Regions from separate parts of the Bacillus thuringiensis genome, predicted to be linked through region 3. Evidence: riboswitches for the same ligand, from Rfam matches in the RefSeq annotation. Region 3 holds a riboswitch; each other region holds the start of a gene.

Region 1 (3,290 bases), on a different replicon from region 3:
TCTCTACAATACGATATCCAAAACATTCTATACCGTGTGACAATCTTTTCGTTTCTACATAAAATTCATTATCTTCAAATACGGTACCTTCTTCTGTTATCTCCACAACTTCAAGTGGATATTTCACATGTGTCGTACTTACCGATAATGCCACTTCAATAAATTGTTTAATTCCTTTCGGTCCATACACCGTTAAAGGCGTAGTTCCTCCTTGAAATGAACGGCTACCTAATAAACCAGGCAATCCAAAAATATGATCGCCATGTAAATGCGTAATAAATATTTTTTCAATGCGGCGCGGACGTACAGATGTATGTAATATTTGATGTTGCGTGGCCTCGCCACAATCAAATAACCAAGTTTGTCCTCGTTCTTCTAACAATTGTAAAGCAATTGCTGAAACGTTCCTTCCTTTTGAAGGAACACCTGCACCAGTTCCTAAAAATACAAATTCCACTTTCTTTCCTCCAGCTCTAAATATACTCTATCTCTCATCTTACGGAATGTTATTTCAAATGGCAAATTGAATTTACATAACCAATCATCTAGACAACTATATAACACGAACGTTATACTTAAAAAATTTAGCAATCGTTCGTGTTTTGTGTTAAAATGATTATACTACATTTTAAGGGAGCGTTTTATTATGAAAGAAGTATTTCGTTTACAAACTGATTTTTCATCTTCATTTGATCGCTGGGTAAGTTCTTTCGTGTCTGATCACCCAGCACAATTAGAATGGACAACTTTAAAGGAATTAATCCATGAATATACAACATCACATACAAATGATACGTTACCAGCATATATTTCTTCAGCTTTAACATATTACGCCCAACGCGTTTCAACTACAAACAGTTCAGAGATTGTTATTTTTGAAAACCCTACAATCTCGTAATCTATAATAAAAAAGCACTGGTTACAGTGCTTTTTTTATTTATACTTATTTAGCAAATGATTATATTCCGTCCAAAAGTCTGTATACATACTTTGATCAAACTCATCTAAAATTACCTTTTCACTTGATTTATTGAATAATTCTTTTGCTTGTAGCGCAAAAGAAACAATTTGTTTTCTATATTCATTTTCATTTACTTCTATATGAAGCCCTTCATAGTATATAGCCTCTTGATCAGTAGAAATAACTTTGACAAAATCCTTTAAAACCACATTTTCACCTATATGGTTTATAGTCCAATGAATTGAAATTGGGCATCCTAACATGAGCATAGTGCCACATCCGTGCAAAATAAGCCCCTCTTCATTTTCAATATCACAAATATATTCTTTATCTAAAGTTCGTAACAGAGCTAAAGCTGATTCACTTATTCCCCATTCCTCATCCATACCTGTCTGCGTAATAATCGTTCCAGCCACATTTAAATATATTTCTCCATGAGAACATAAATCTTCCTGCTCATTAAACAACCACTTTTGATTCTCAATATTTATAATAAAATTTTGTGGTACCATTACAAATTCCCCTCTTATAAAAATATTTATTTTCCACATTATTTATAATTAATATCATGCATTTCATCCCATATATCTATTATAAATCCATTTAATATTTTAAAAACACAGATAAAAAAGATATTGACACTACGATTTTACAGTGCTAACATTCAACATGTAATTGAATATGGTCTCTGTTAGGTGAGGCTCCTGTATAGAGAAACGCTGCTGCCCAAAAATGTCGAGAGACGCCAATGGGTCAACAGGAAAGGTCGGAATGAAGGCCTTTCTTAACGTAGCTGGTTTCAGTACCTATGCTATACAGTGCTAAAACTCAACGAGGGAGAGGTGCATATATTTTGTCACACACAAAAACTGTTTTTATTTATGTCTACTAACAGTCTTTGTTGTGGACTCTTTTAACTGCGAATTCAGACCTTTACTCGTTTTGAGTAAAGGTCTTTTTACGTATCTATGCACCTTACTATGAAACAAACATAGCATATTCAGAAACTACTAAATTGTACGGAGGTGAGGAACAGTTGGCAATTGATGATTCGGCCCAGATACCCATACGTTTTACATTCATATTTCATCATGTAGGTAGGAAAGAAACTGTTCCTCACCATTTCAAATAGTTAGGTAACAGATTGTTTCCTCCTTCATGACAGAGGAGGAACTACCAATGTTTAATTTACAAAGACAAGAAACAAAGCATGCTTATGAGCAAGATAGCATGAAAACAAATAACGAATTGTTAGTGGAGGTTGCAACACAAGATGTAAGCTCTGCATTAAAACTTTTAGAAACAACACAAGATGGATTATCTAAACAAGAAGCGTCTCGTAGACTTTCTTTATATGGTCCGAACGAAATAGCTCATAATAAAATGGCGCCGTGGTACATTCAATTTCTGTCGGCATTTAAAAATCCATTTATTTTCGTTTTATTAGCTCTTGGAGCACTCTCCTTTTTCACAGATGACATACAAGGAACAATTGTCGTATCTGCAATGGTACTACTTAGTGCAACGATTCGGTTTTCCCAAGAATTTCGTTCTCAAAAAGCTGCCGATAAGTTAAAAGCTATGGTTCGAACAACTGCGAGTGTATTTAGAATAAATGGATTTGTACATGAAATAAAAAATGTAACGAATTTAAATCGAAATTACACAACAGAAATTCCAATTGAGGAACTTGTACCTGGCGATATTATTTCCCTTTCAGCAGGTGATATCGTTCCAGCTGATGTGCGTATTGTATCCGCTAAAGATTTATTTGTTAATCAATCTTCTTTAACAGGGGAAGCACTTCCTGTAGAAAAATACGAACACTGCTACCATACAGAAAATAAGCATATCTTACCGAAAAACATGAAAAAAAATTACAATCCACTCGATATGGAAAACCTTTGTTTCATGGGAACAAATATTGTAAGTGGTAGCGCAAAAGCTGTTGTCATCTCAACAAGTACCGATACGTATTTCGGCTCTTTAGCAAATAAGGTAATCGGAAAGCGTGTAGAAACAAGCTTTGATAAAGGTGTAAACAAAGTAAGCTGGCTCTTAATTACATTCATGCTTATTATGGCGCCTATTGTCCTTCTCATTAATGGATTCACAAAAGGAGATTGGCAAGAAGCTTTCTTCTTCGCTATTGCAGTTGCTGTTGGTCTTACACCAGAAATGTTACCAATGATTGTAACTGCTAATTTAGCTAAAGGTGCCGTTAACATGTCTAAACAAAAAGTAATTGTAAAACAACTAAATTCTATTCAAAACTTAGGTGCTATGAACATTCTTTGTACAGATAAAACCGGAACTTTAACAGAAGATA
Region 2 (3,290 bases), on a different replicon from region 3:
ACTCGGATCAAGAACGATTACTATCTTCTGGTGTTACGAAAGCCGTAATGGAAGCGACAAAGGGATTAGACAATCCAAATGTTGTTTTTACAGCACATCATGAACATATTGAGGATTGGAATACGACTAAGTATTTGAGTCAGTTATGCCATGTTGAAAATAAAGTAGTGCCAATGTCAGAACTTAGAATTACGAAAGATGCTCTAGTCGATAAAGATGGGGCGAAGATTGATGTTTTATATCGCCAAACATATCCGATAGAAGATTTAATTGAGGATCAAGATCCTGAAACAGGAGATTTGGTAGGTGTGGAACTGTTACAACTTGTAAAAGCCGGAAAGCTTTTTATAATAAATCCTTTGTCAGCATTTTTACTTCAGCCAAAATCAATTCAGTGTCTTATTTGGGGGTTAGCAGAAGAAGAGGCCTTTTATACAAATGAGGAACAACAGTGGATTAAAGAATATATGTTACCTACATATTTAGAACCAGATTTATTTTTAGGAAAAGGTTCTTTCGTTCAAAAACCTTCATTTGGGAGAGAAGGAGATACAATTACGATTCGCGATAAAGACGAAAATATTATGCTTCAAAATGCACACCAAACGTATAAAGCGTCACTGCCGATATTTCAAAAGTATATAGAACTTCCAGTCGTATCCTTGGAAACAGAAAAAGGGATGGAGAAACTGTCGTATGTGTTTGGTTCGTTTTTAATTGCTGGAAAAGCGAGTAGTATCGGTATTCGCGCGGGAGAAAAGATTACAGGAAATGAATCGTACTATTTACCGGTAGGTATAAAAAGGAGGGGGAAAAAATGATTAATTTTTTATTATATCTAGCAGTAACACTCGGACTTTTATGTATTGGTCTGTTCTTGATGGAAGTGACAACGAAAGTTAAGGAATTTAAGTTAATGGCTCAAGGGAATAAGGCGGTAAGCTATGTGCTTGGAGGACGATTACTTGGGTTAGCTATTGTTTTATATTCGACAGCAGCTAATTCAATTTCACTTCTTGATATGATTTCGTGGGGAGCAGTTGGGATTTTGGCTCAAATTATCGTCTTTTATTTAGCTGAGTGGCTTACACCACGCTTTAATATAAACAAAAGTCTCGAAGAAGATAATCAAGCAGTCGGTCTTTTTCTTATGTTTTTATCGCTTTCAATTGGGATTGTAATCGCTGGTTGTATAACTTATTAAAAACTTTACGTTTAAACGTAAAGTTTTTTATTTTATCCCGCTATTTGCCGGGCAGCCCGATTGGTGAGGGCTAATAATCAGTGGGGGATGAACAAAACCCCCACTGATTAAAGTTTCACTTTATATACGTTAGTTTGCCATACCTTTTGAAAAAATTGTAGGCTACTGTTGACATCTAATTTAAATAAGAGTAACATTTTCAATGTAATGAAAATAAGTCTCTGTTAGGTGAGGCTCCTGTATAGAGAAATGCTACTGCCCAAAAATGTCGAGAGACGCCAATGGGTCAACAGGAATGATCGAATTAAGGTTTTTCTTAACGTAGCTGGTAATGTACCTATGCTATACAGTGCTAAAACTCGGCGAGGGAGAGGTCCGTAGATTTCTAATTATATTAGAAATCGTTTATTTGTGTATGTAATGGCCACTACTCTCTTAAGGGTAGGGGTCTTTTTTGTTACCAAGCTATGAGTAATATCATAGTATAAAATATAAAATTAAACGAGGAGGTGAGGAGCATGTCAAATTCTGACTCGGTTCCGTTACCCATATACTTCAAATCAAAAATATATGATGTAGGCAGGAAACGATTTGTTCCTCCCTCTATATTTATCACAATGTAGCGTTTATAAAGCGCTAGACACTTTCACAGCAAAGTGGATAAATTGAGAAACAAAGCGTTTCTTCCTATGTTGTAAAGGAGGAGACGATAATATGTTATATGCAAACAAAACTGTGGGTAACACGTCATATAAACTAAATAAAAAATCAATAAAAGAACAAACAATGCTCCAAAAAAATAAAGATTTATTAATTGAAATTGCAACAAGAGATGTAAAATCTGTATTTGCATATTTTAAAACAACAAGAGACGGACTATCAATGAAAGAGGCGCAAAAACGTATTCAAGTATATGGCCGAAACGAACTAACTTCAAAAAGAGCAATTCTTGCAGAAGTAATGATGAAGCTTGGTGGCATGATTCCAGGTTTTTCAAAACAACGTGTGTGTGATGAATTACAACGTGAAACGATTACTGTATCTAGAGTAGAATGTTCTAGTAGTACAGGGCTAAATAGTGAACTGAAAATGATGGAGATACCAGTGCAAGAACTTGTACCTGGAGATATGATTTTTCTTTCGGCTGGAGATGCTGTGCCAGCTGATGTACGTATTATTTATGCAGATGATTTATTAGTGAATGAGTCTGTGTTAACGGGAAACGAAGCGAGTATAGAGAAGTTTGAAAGCTGCTATCACCTTGAACGTAAACGATTTATTCCATTAAAACGGATGAAAGATTATAATCCACTTGAGCTTGAAAATGTATGTTTTAAAGGTTCGCATATTGTTAGTGGAAATGCAAAGGCTGTCGTTGTTTCTACTGGGAAAAATACGTATTCAGGCATATTGCATACTTGTTGTAGTAGGATGTCTTAATGTGTTAATGGTGCTAAATATACAAAAACCATGTATAATAGACAAAGTTGAGCAAAAACGTAGAATGGTAATCTATTTATATAACCTTACGTGATAACGTGAGGTTATTATTTTTTTAATAGGAGAGGAATTATGAAAAAAGTATTATTAGTTGATGGTATGGCACTATTATTTCGTGCTTTTTACGCAACAAGTGTCTACGGACAATTTATGAAACGACAAGATGGAACCCCTACGAACGGGATTCATGGTTATATGAAACACTTGTTAACAGCTACGCAAGCGATCGAACCAACACATATCGTTACATGCTGGGATATGGGAAGTACGACATTTAGAACAGAATCGTTCTCGAATTATAAAGCAAATCGTGCAGCGCCACCAGAAGAATTAATTCCTCAATTTGATTTAGTGCAAGAAATGACTGCGAAATTATCCATTCCAGTTATCGGTATGAAAGGCTACGAAGCCGATGATTGTATCGGTACGCTTGCAAAACAATATTGCAATGAAGCTGAAGTTTATATTTTAACTGGTGATACAGATTTACTTCAACTTGTTGATAAGAACGTTACAGTTATGCTTCTGCGTAAAGGAATTGGAAATTACGAATATTACACACCGGAGAAAATCATGGAAGAAAAAG
Region 3 (3,290 bases):
TTGTATATTTCCAAACCAAGATTATACTTTCGCCTGAAAGACATTGGGTTTCATTTTCATATTAACTCACGAGGCAGGTGTGCGACCGAGCCTAGGTCGTATCATATAACGGGTGGGATTCCCGTCGAGTAAGAACTAGCGATTCGCTCGTAGCGAGTCTTGAAGGGCTAAAGGTAACGTTAGTCTTTAAGCGTAGACAGTTAGGTGGCGGGCCGAAAGCCAAATGGTTGAAGGGATTGAGCTCCATAACGATAGTAAATCAAGAGGGCTGATGTTTTACCTGCAACAGAAAGCTCCATTTTATCCTTTGTTTAAGGCAAGATGGATAAAACCTCTCTGAATTCAGTTACATAAAACATATCCTAATTATTTTATTTTATTGAAAATTGAAATATTAATTAACATTCCCATTGCTATTAAATTGACCATTAAAGAGCTTCCACCAAAACTTACAAATGGAAATGGAGTACCTGTAAGAGGGAATAGTCCTGTGATACCACCTAAATTTACAATAGATTGCATACCTATCATACATCCTATACCAATTGCTATAAAACTACCGAATGGATTTACACATAATTGTGCAATTTTTAAGGCGCGAAGTACTATAGTCAAAACTCCAGCCAATAGAATAAATACACCAATAAACCCTAGTTCTTCAGAAACTATTGCCATTATAAAATCAGTGTGTGGTTCCGGAAGATAGCCTGTTTTTTGTATACTATTTCCAAACCCACGTCCAGTGATTCCTCCAGAGCCAATGGCAATAAAAGAATTTACAAGCTGGTATCCATTTCCTTGTGCATCAACAAAGGGATTGAAAATCGTAGTAATACGTGTCTTTTGAACTTCTGATAAACTACATTGAATCAAAAAATATAAAATAGGTAACCATAAAACAGAACCGATGGTAGTTCTTTTGATTAGTAGATTTATATTTATTCCTGAGCAAAGAAATATACTAAAACCTATACCTAATATTAAAAGTGCTGATCCTAAATTTGGTTGTTTAAAGATAAGAAAAAAAATTGTAGCTAAAAATAATACAAGTTTTCCGATACCACTCCAGCTATTTTTAGCTTGTTCTTGTCGTAATGCAAAAAAACGGGCTGTTACAAGTATTGTTCCTAATTTTAGAAATTCAGCTGGCTGTATTCCAAAAATCCATGATTGAGCATTATTTACCACTTTTCCTTTCCATAAAACCATAATTAATAAAAAAATCCCCCCAACCATAATACAAATAGAGACTATCCGTTTTTTCCATATATCATATGGGAGAATAGCACAAACTATTAACCCTATTGTTCCTAAAAATAGCTTTGTTAATTGAGAATCAACAAAGTGTCTACTGTTATAACCGTAATGTTGGACAGCGACAATGGAGCTCGCACTATACATCATGATAATACCTAAAGTACATGTTATGAATAGAGGGAGGAGCAATAGATAATCGAGTTTTAATATTTTTTTCATTTTAATATCCTCCTGATTTAAAACAAAACATAATATTACATTTGCTAATGAATAGAATCTTGTTCTCGTCAATTACTAAATATGACTTTTGTTTAGGAGGATTTTATCGCTTACACACTGTTTTCTTATACAAAAATCCCCCTAGTTACATACTAGGAGGATTCAAAATGGCATGACTAAATAAGGCTTTTCTCCCCCTAGTAGAGCTTTGGCACTATACAACGTAAAGTAATGAAAATTCAATACTTAGCTATCTTAAGAAGAGCCTTAATCCGACAATTCCTGTTCTACCCATTGGCGTCTTTCGACATTTTTGGGCAATAGCCTGTGTTTGTATAGGAGCCTCACCTAACAGGTCCAGCAATATAAATTTTATGTGTTTGTTTCGTGTAGCAAGCATAAATATATTTTTTTTGCTTGTCAAGCAACCCTATTGCTAATTTTATTTATTTTATTGCTTTATAGTCCTTTGAGAAATGATAAGAGAAAATGTATGTAATCATTCCGTATAAGTACATATTTTTGACTTGTAGTGTATCGTTTGATTAAGTAGTTTAACCACATAAATTTGATAAACAGTAAAGAAGATTTTAATTATAAAAGAAGATTTTTTTAGAATGTTCTTTTGATATACAGAATGACTAATTATTTATCATTTGTTATAAAGTTGGAATTTGATTAAAAACAATAAGTTTCATAAGTTTTATAACGTTTCTTCGAATTAAATCTATTTGAATTTTATGTTTTTTAAGGGGAATTTTAAATTTATAATAAAATATAATTTCATTTTCTATAAAAGATTTTTTATGAATGGAATTGAAAGTCAGTTGACAAATATTAAATTCTGGTTTAAATTTTGAAGTAATTCAATAAACTTTGTTAGGTGAGGCTCCTGTATAGAGAAACGCTGCTGCCCAAAAATGTCGAGAGACGCCAATGGGTCAACAGGAACGGTCGGATTAAGGCCCTTCTTAATGTAGCTGGTTATAAAAACCTATGCTATACAGTGCTAAAACTCAACGAGGGAGTGGTATACGATTTGATAGAAAGGCACCTCTGTGATTTTGGTAGAGCTGTCTTAATATTCATTTATTTGTATTGTGAAAAAACCTTTACTCCTTTTTGAGTAAAGGTTTTTCTGTTTAATTTTATTTATTTTTATCTTGTCTATATTCAAAAAGGAGGTAATTCTAACTAATGAATTGATTGCAATGTAACTATTATTGCTCTAATAAAAAATTTAAGACAGATAAAATAAAACAAAACCACTCATGAAACTCTAGAGTCTCCCTTAGCAATATGAGGAGGAGTTAACATGAAGAAATTATTAAAGGAATTACTTATAACCAAAAATAACTTGGATGCAGAGAAAGTTTTACGTCATCCATCGTATGATATTGCACAAGAAGTAAAAGAGTTTTCAATTGAAGATCAAGTCATATTGCTAAATACGATTCCTGTATTAAAAAGCTCTAAAATTCTTCAATATATGAGTGCAGAAGAAAAATATAATATCTTAATTCACTTATCTGAAAACAAAGCTAAAAAGTTACTAAATTTACAACCGATTGATGAATTAGTAGATTTACTGCTAGCGGTTCATCCGGAAAAACAGGCTAAATTAATGGCGTATCTAGATAAAATCACAAAACATAACGTGAAAAAATTGATGAATTTCAAACCTGAAACGGCAGGAAGTCTTGTCACAAGTGATTTTGTTGCAGTTAGAGGAAATTGGTCAGTAAAAATGACATTGAAGTACATTAGGGAACATTCTGAAAATGTAGAATCAATATCTTATAGTTATGTTCTTG

What was found. Region 3 has a riboswitch for magnesium ahead of AC241_RS28025 (FtsW/RodA/SpoVE family cell cycle protein). Riboswitches for the same ligand answer to the same signal wherever they lie in the genome.
Positions count from the first base shown of each region.
Region 1: it holds a riboswitch for magnesium, as region 3 does, so the genes downstream of both, mgtA (magnesium-translocating P-type ATPase) here and AC241_RS28025 (FtsW/RodA/SpoVE family cell cycle protein) in region 3, are expected to answer to the same signal.
Region 2: it holds a riboswitch for magnesium, as region 3 does, so the genes downstream of both, AC241_RS08310 (P-type ATPase actuator domain-containing protein) here and AC241_RS28025 (FtsW/RodA/SpoVE family cell cycle protein) in region 3, are expected to answer to the same signal.

Region 1 is NZ_CP012099.1:3,997,043-4,000,332, forward strand. It holds gene rnz (ribonuclease Z) at 1-457, opposite strand, end outside; gene AC241_RS20495 (DUF3932 family protein) at 647-898, shown strand; gene AC241_RS20500 (hypothetical protein) at 934-1,473, opposite strand; M-box (ykoK) riboswitch at 1,642-1,809, shown strand; gene mgtA (magnesium-translocating P-type ATPase) at 2,141-3,290, shown strand, end outside.
Region 2 is NZ_CP012099.1:1,566,473-1,569,762, forward strand. It holds gene AC241_RS08300 (glutathionylspermidine synthase family protein) at 1-821, shown strand, start outside; gene AC241_RS08305 (DUF350 domain-containing protein) at 818-1,204, shown strand; M-box (ykoK) riboswitch at 1,418-1,583, shown strand; gene AC241_RS08310 (P-type ATPase actuator domain-containing protein) at 1,919-2,644, shown strand; gene AC241_RS08315 (5'-3' exonuclease) at 2,777-3,290, shown strand, end outside.
Region 3 is NZ_CP012100.1:179,372-182,661, reverse strand. It holds gene AC241_RS28025 (FtsW/RodA/SpoVE family cell cycle protein) at 367-1,476, opposite strand; M-box (ykoK) riboswitch at 1,663-1,839, opposite strand; M-box (ykoK) riboswitch at 2,345-2,510, shown strand; gene mgtE (magnesium transporter) at 2,792-3,290, shown strand, end outside.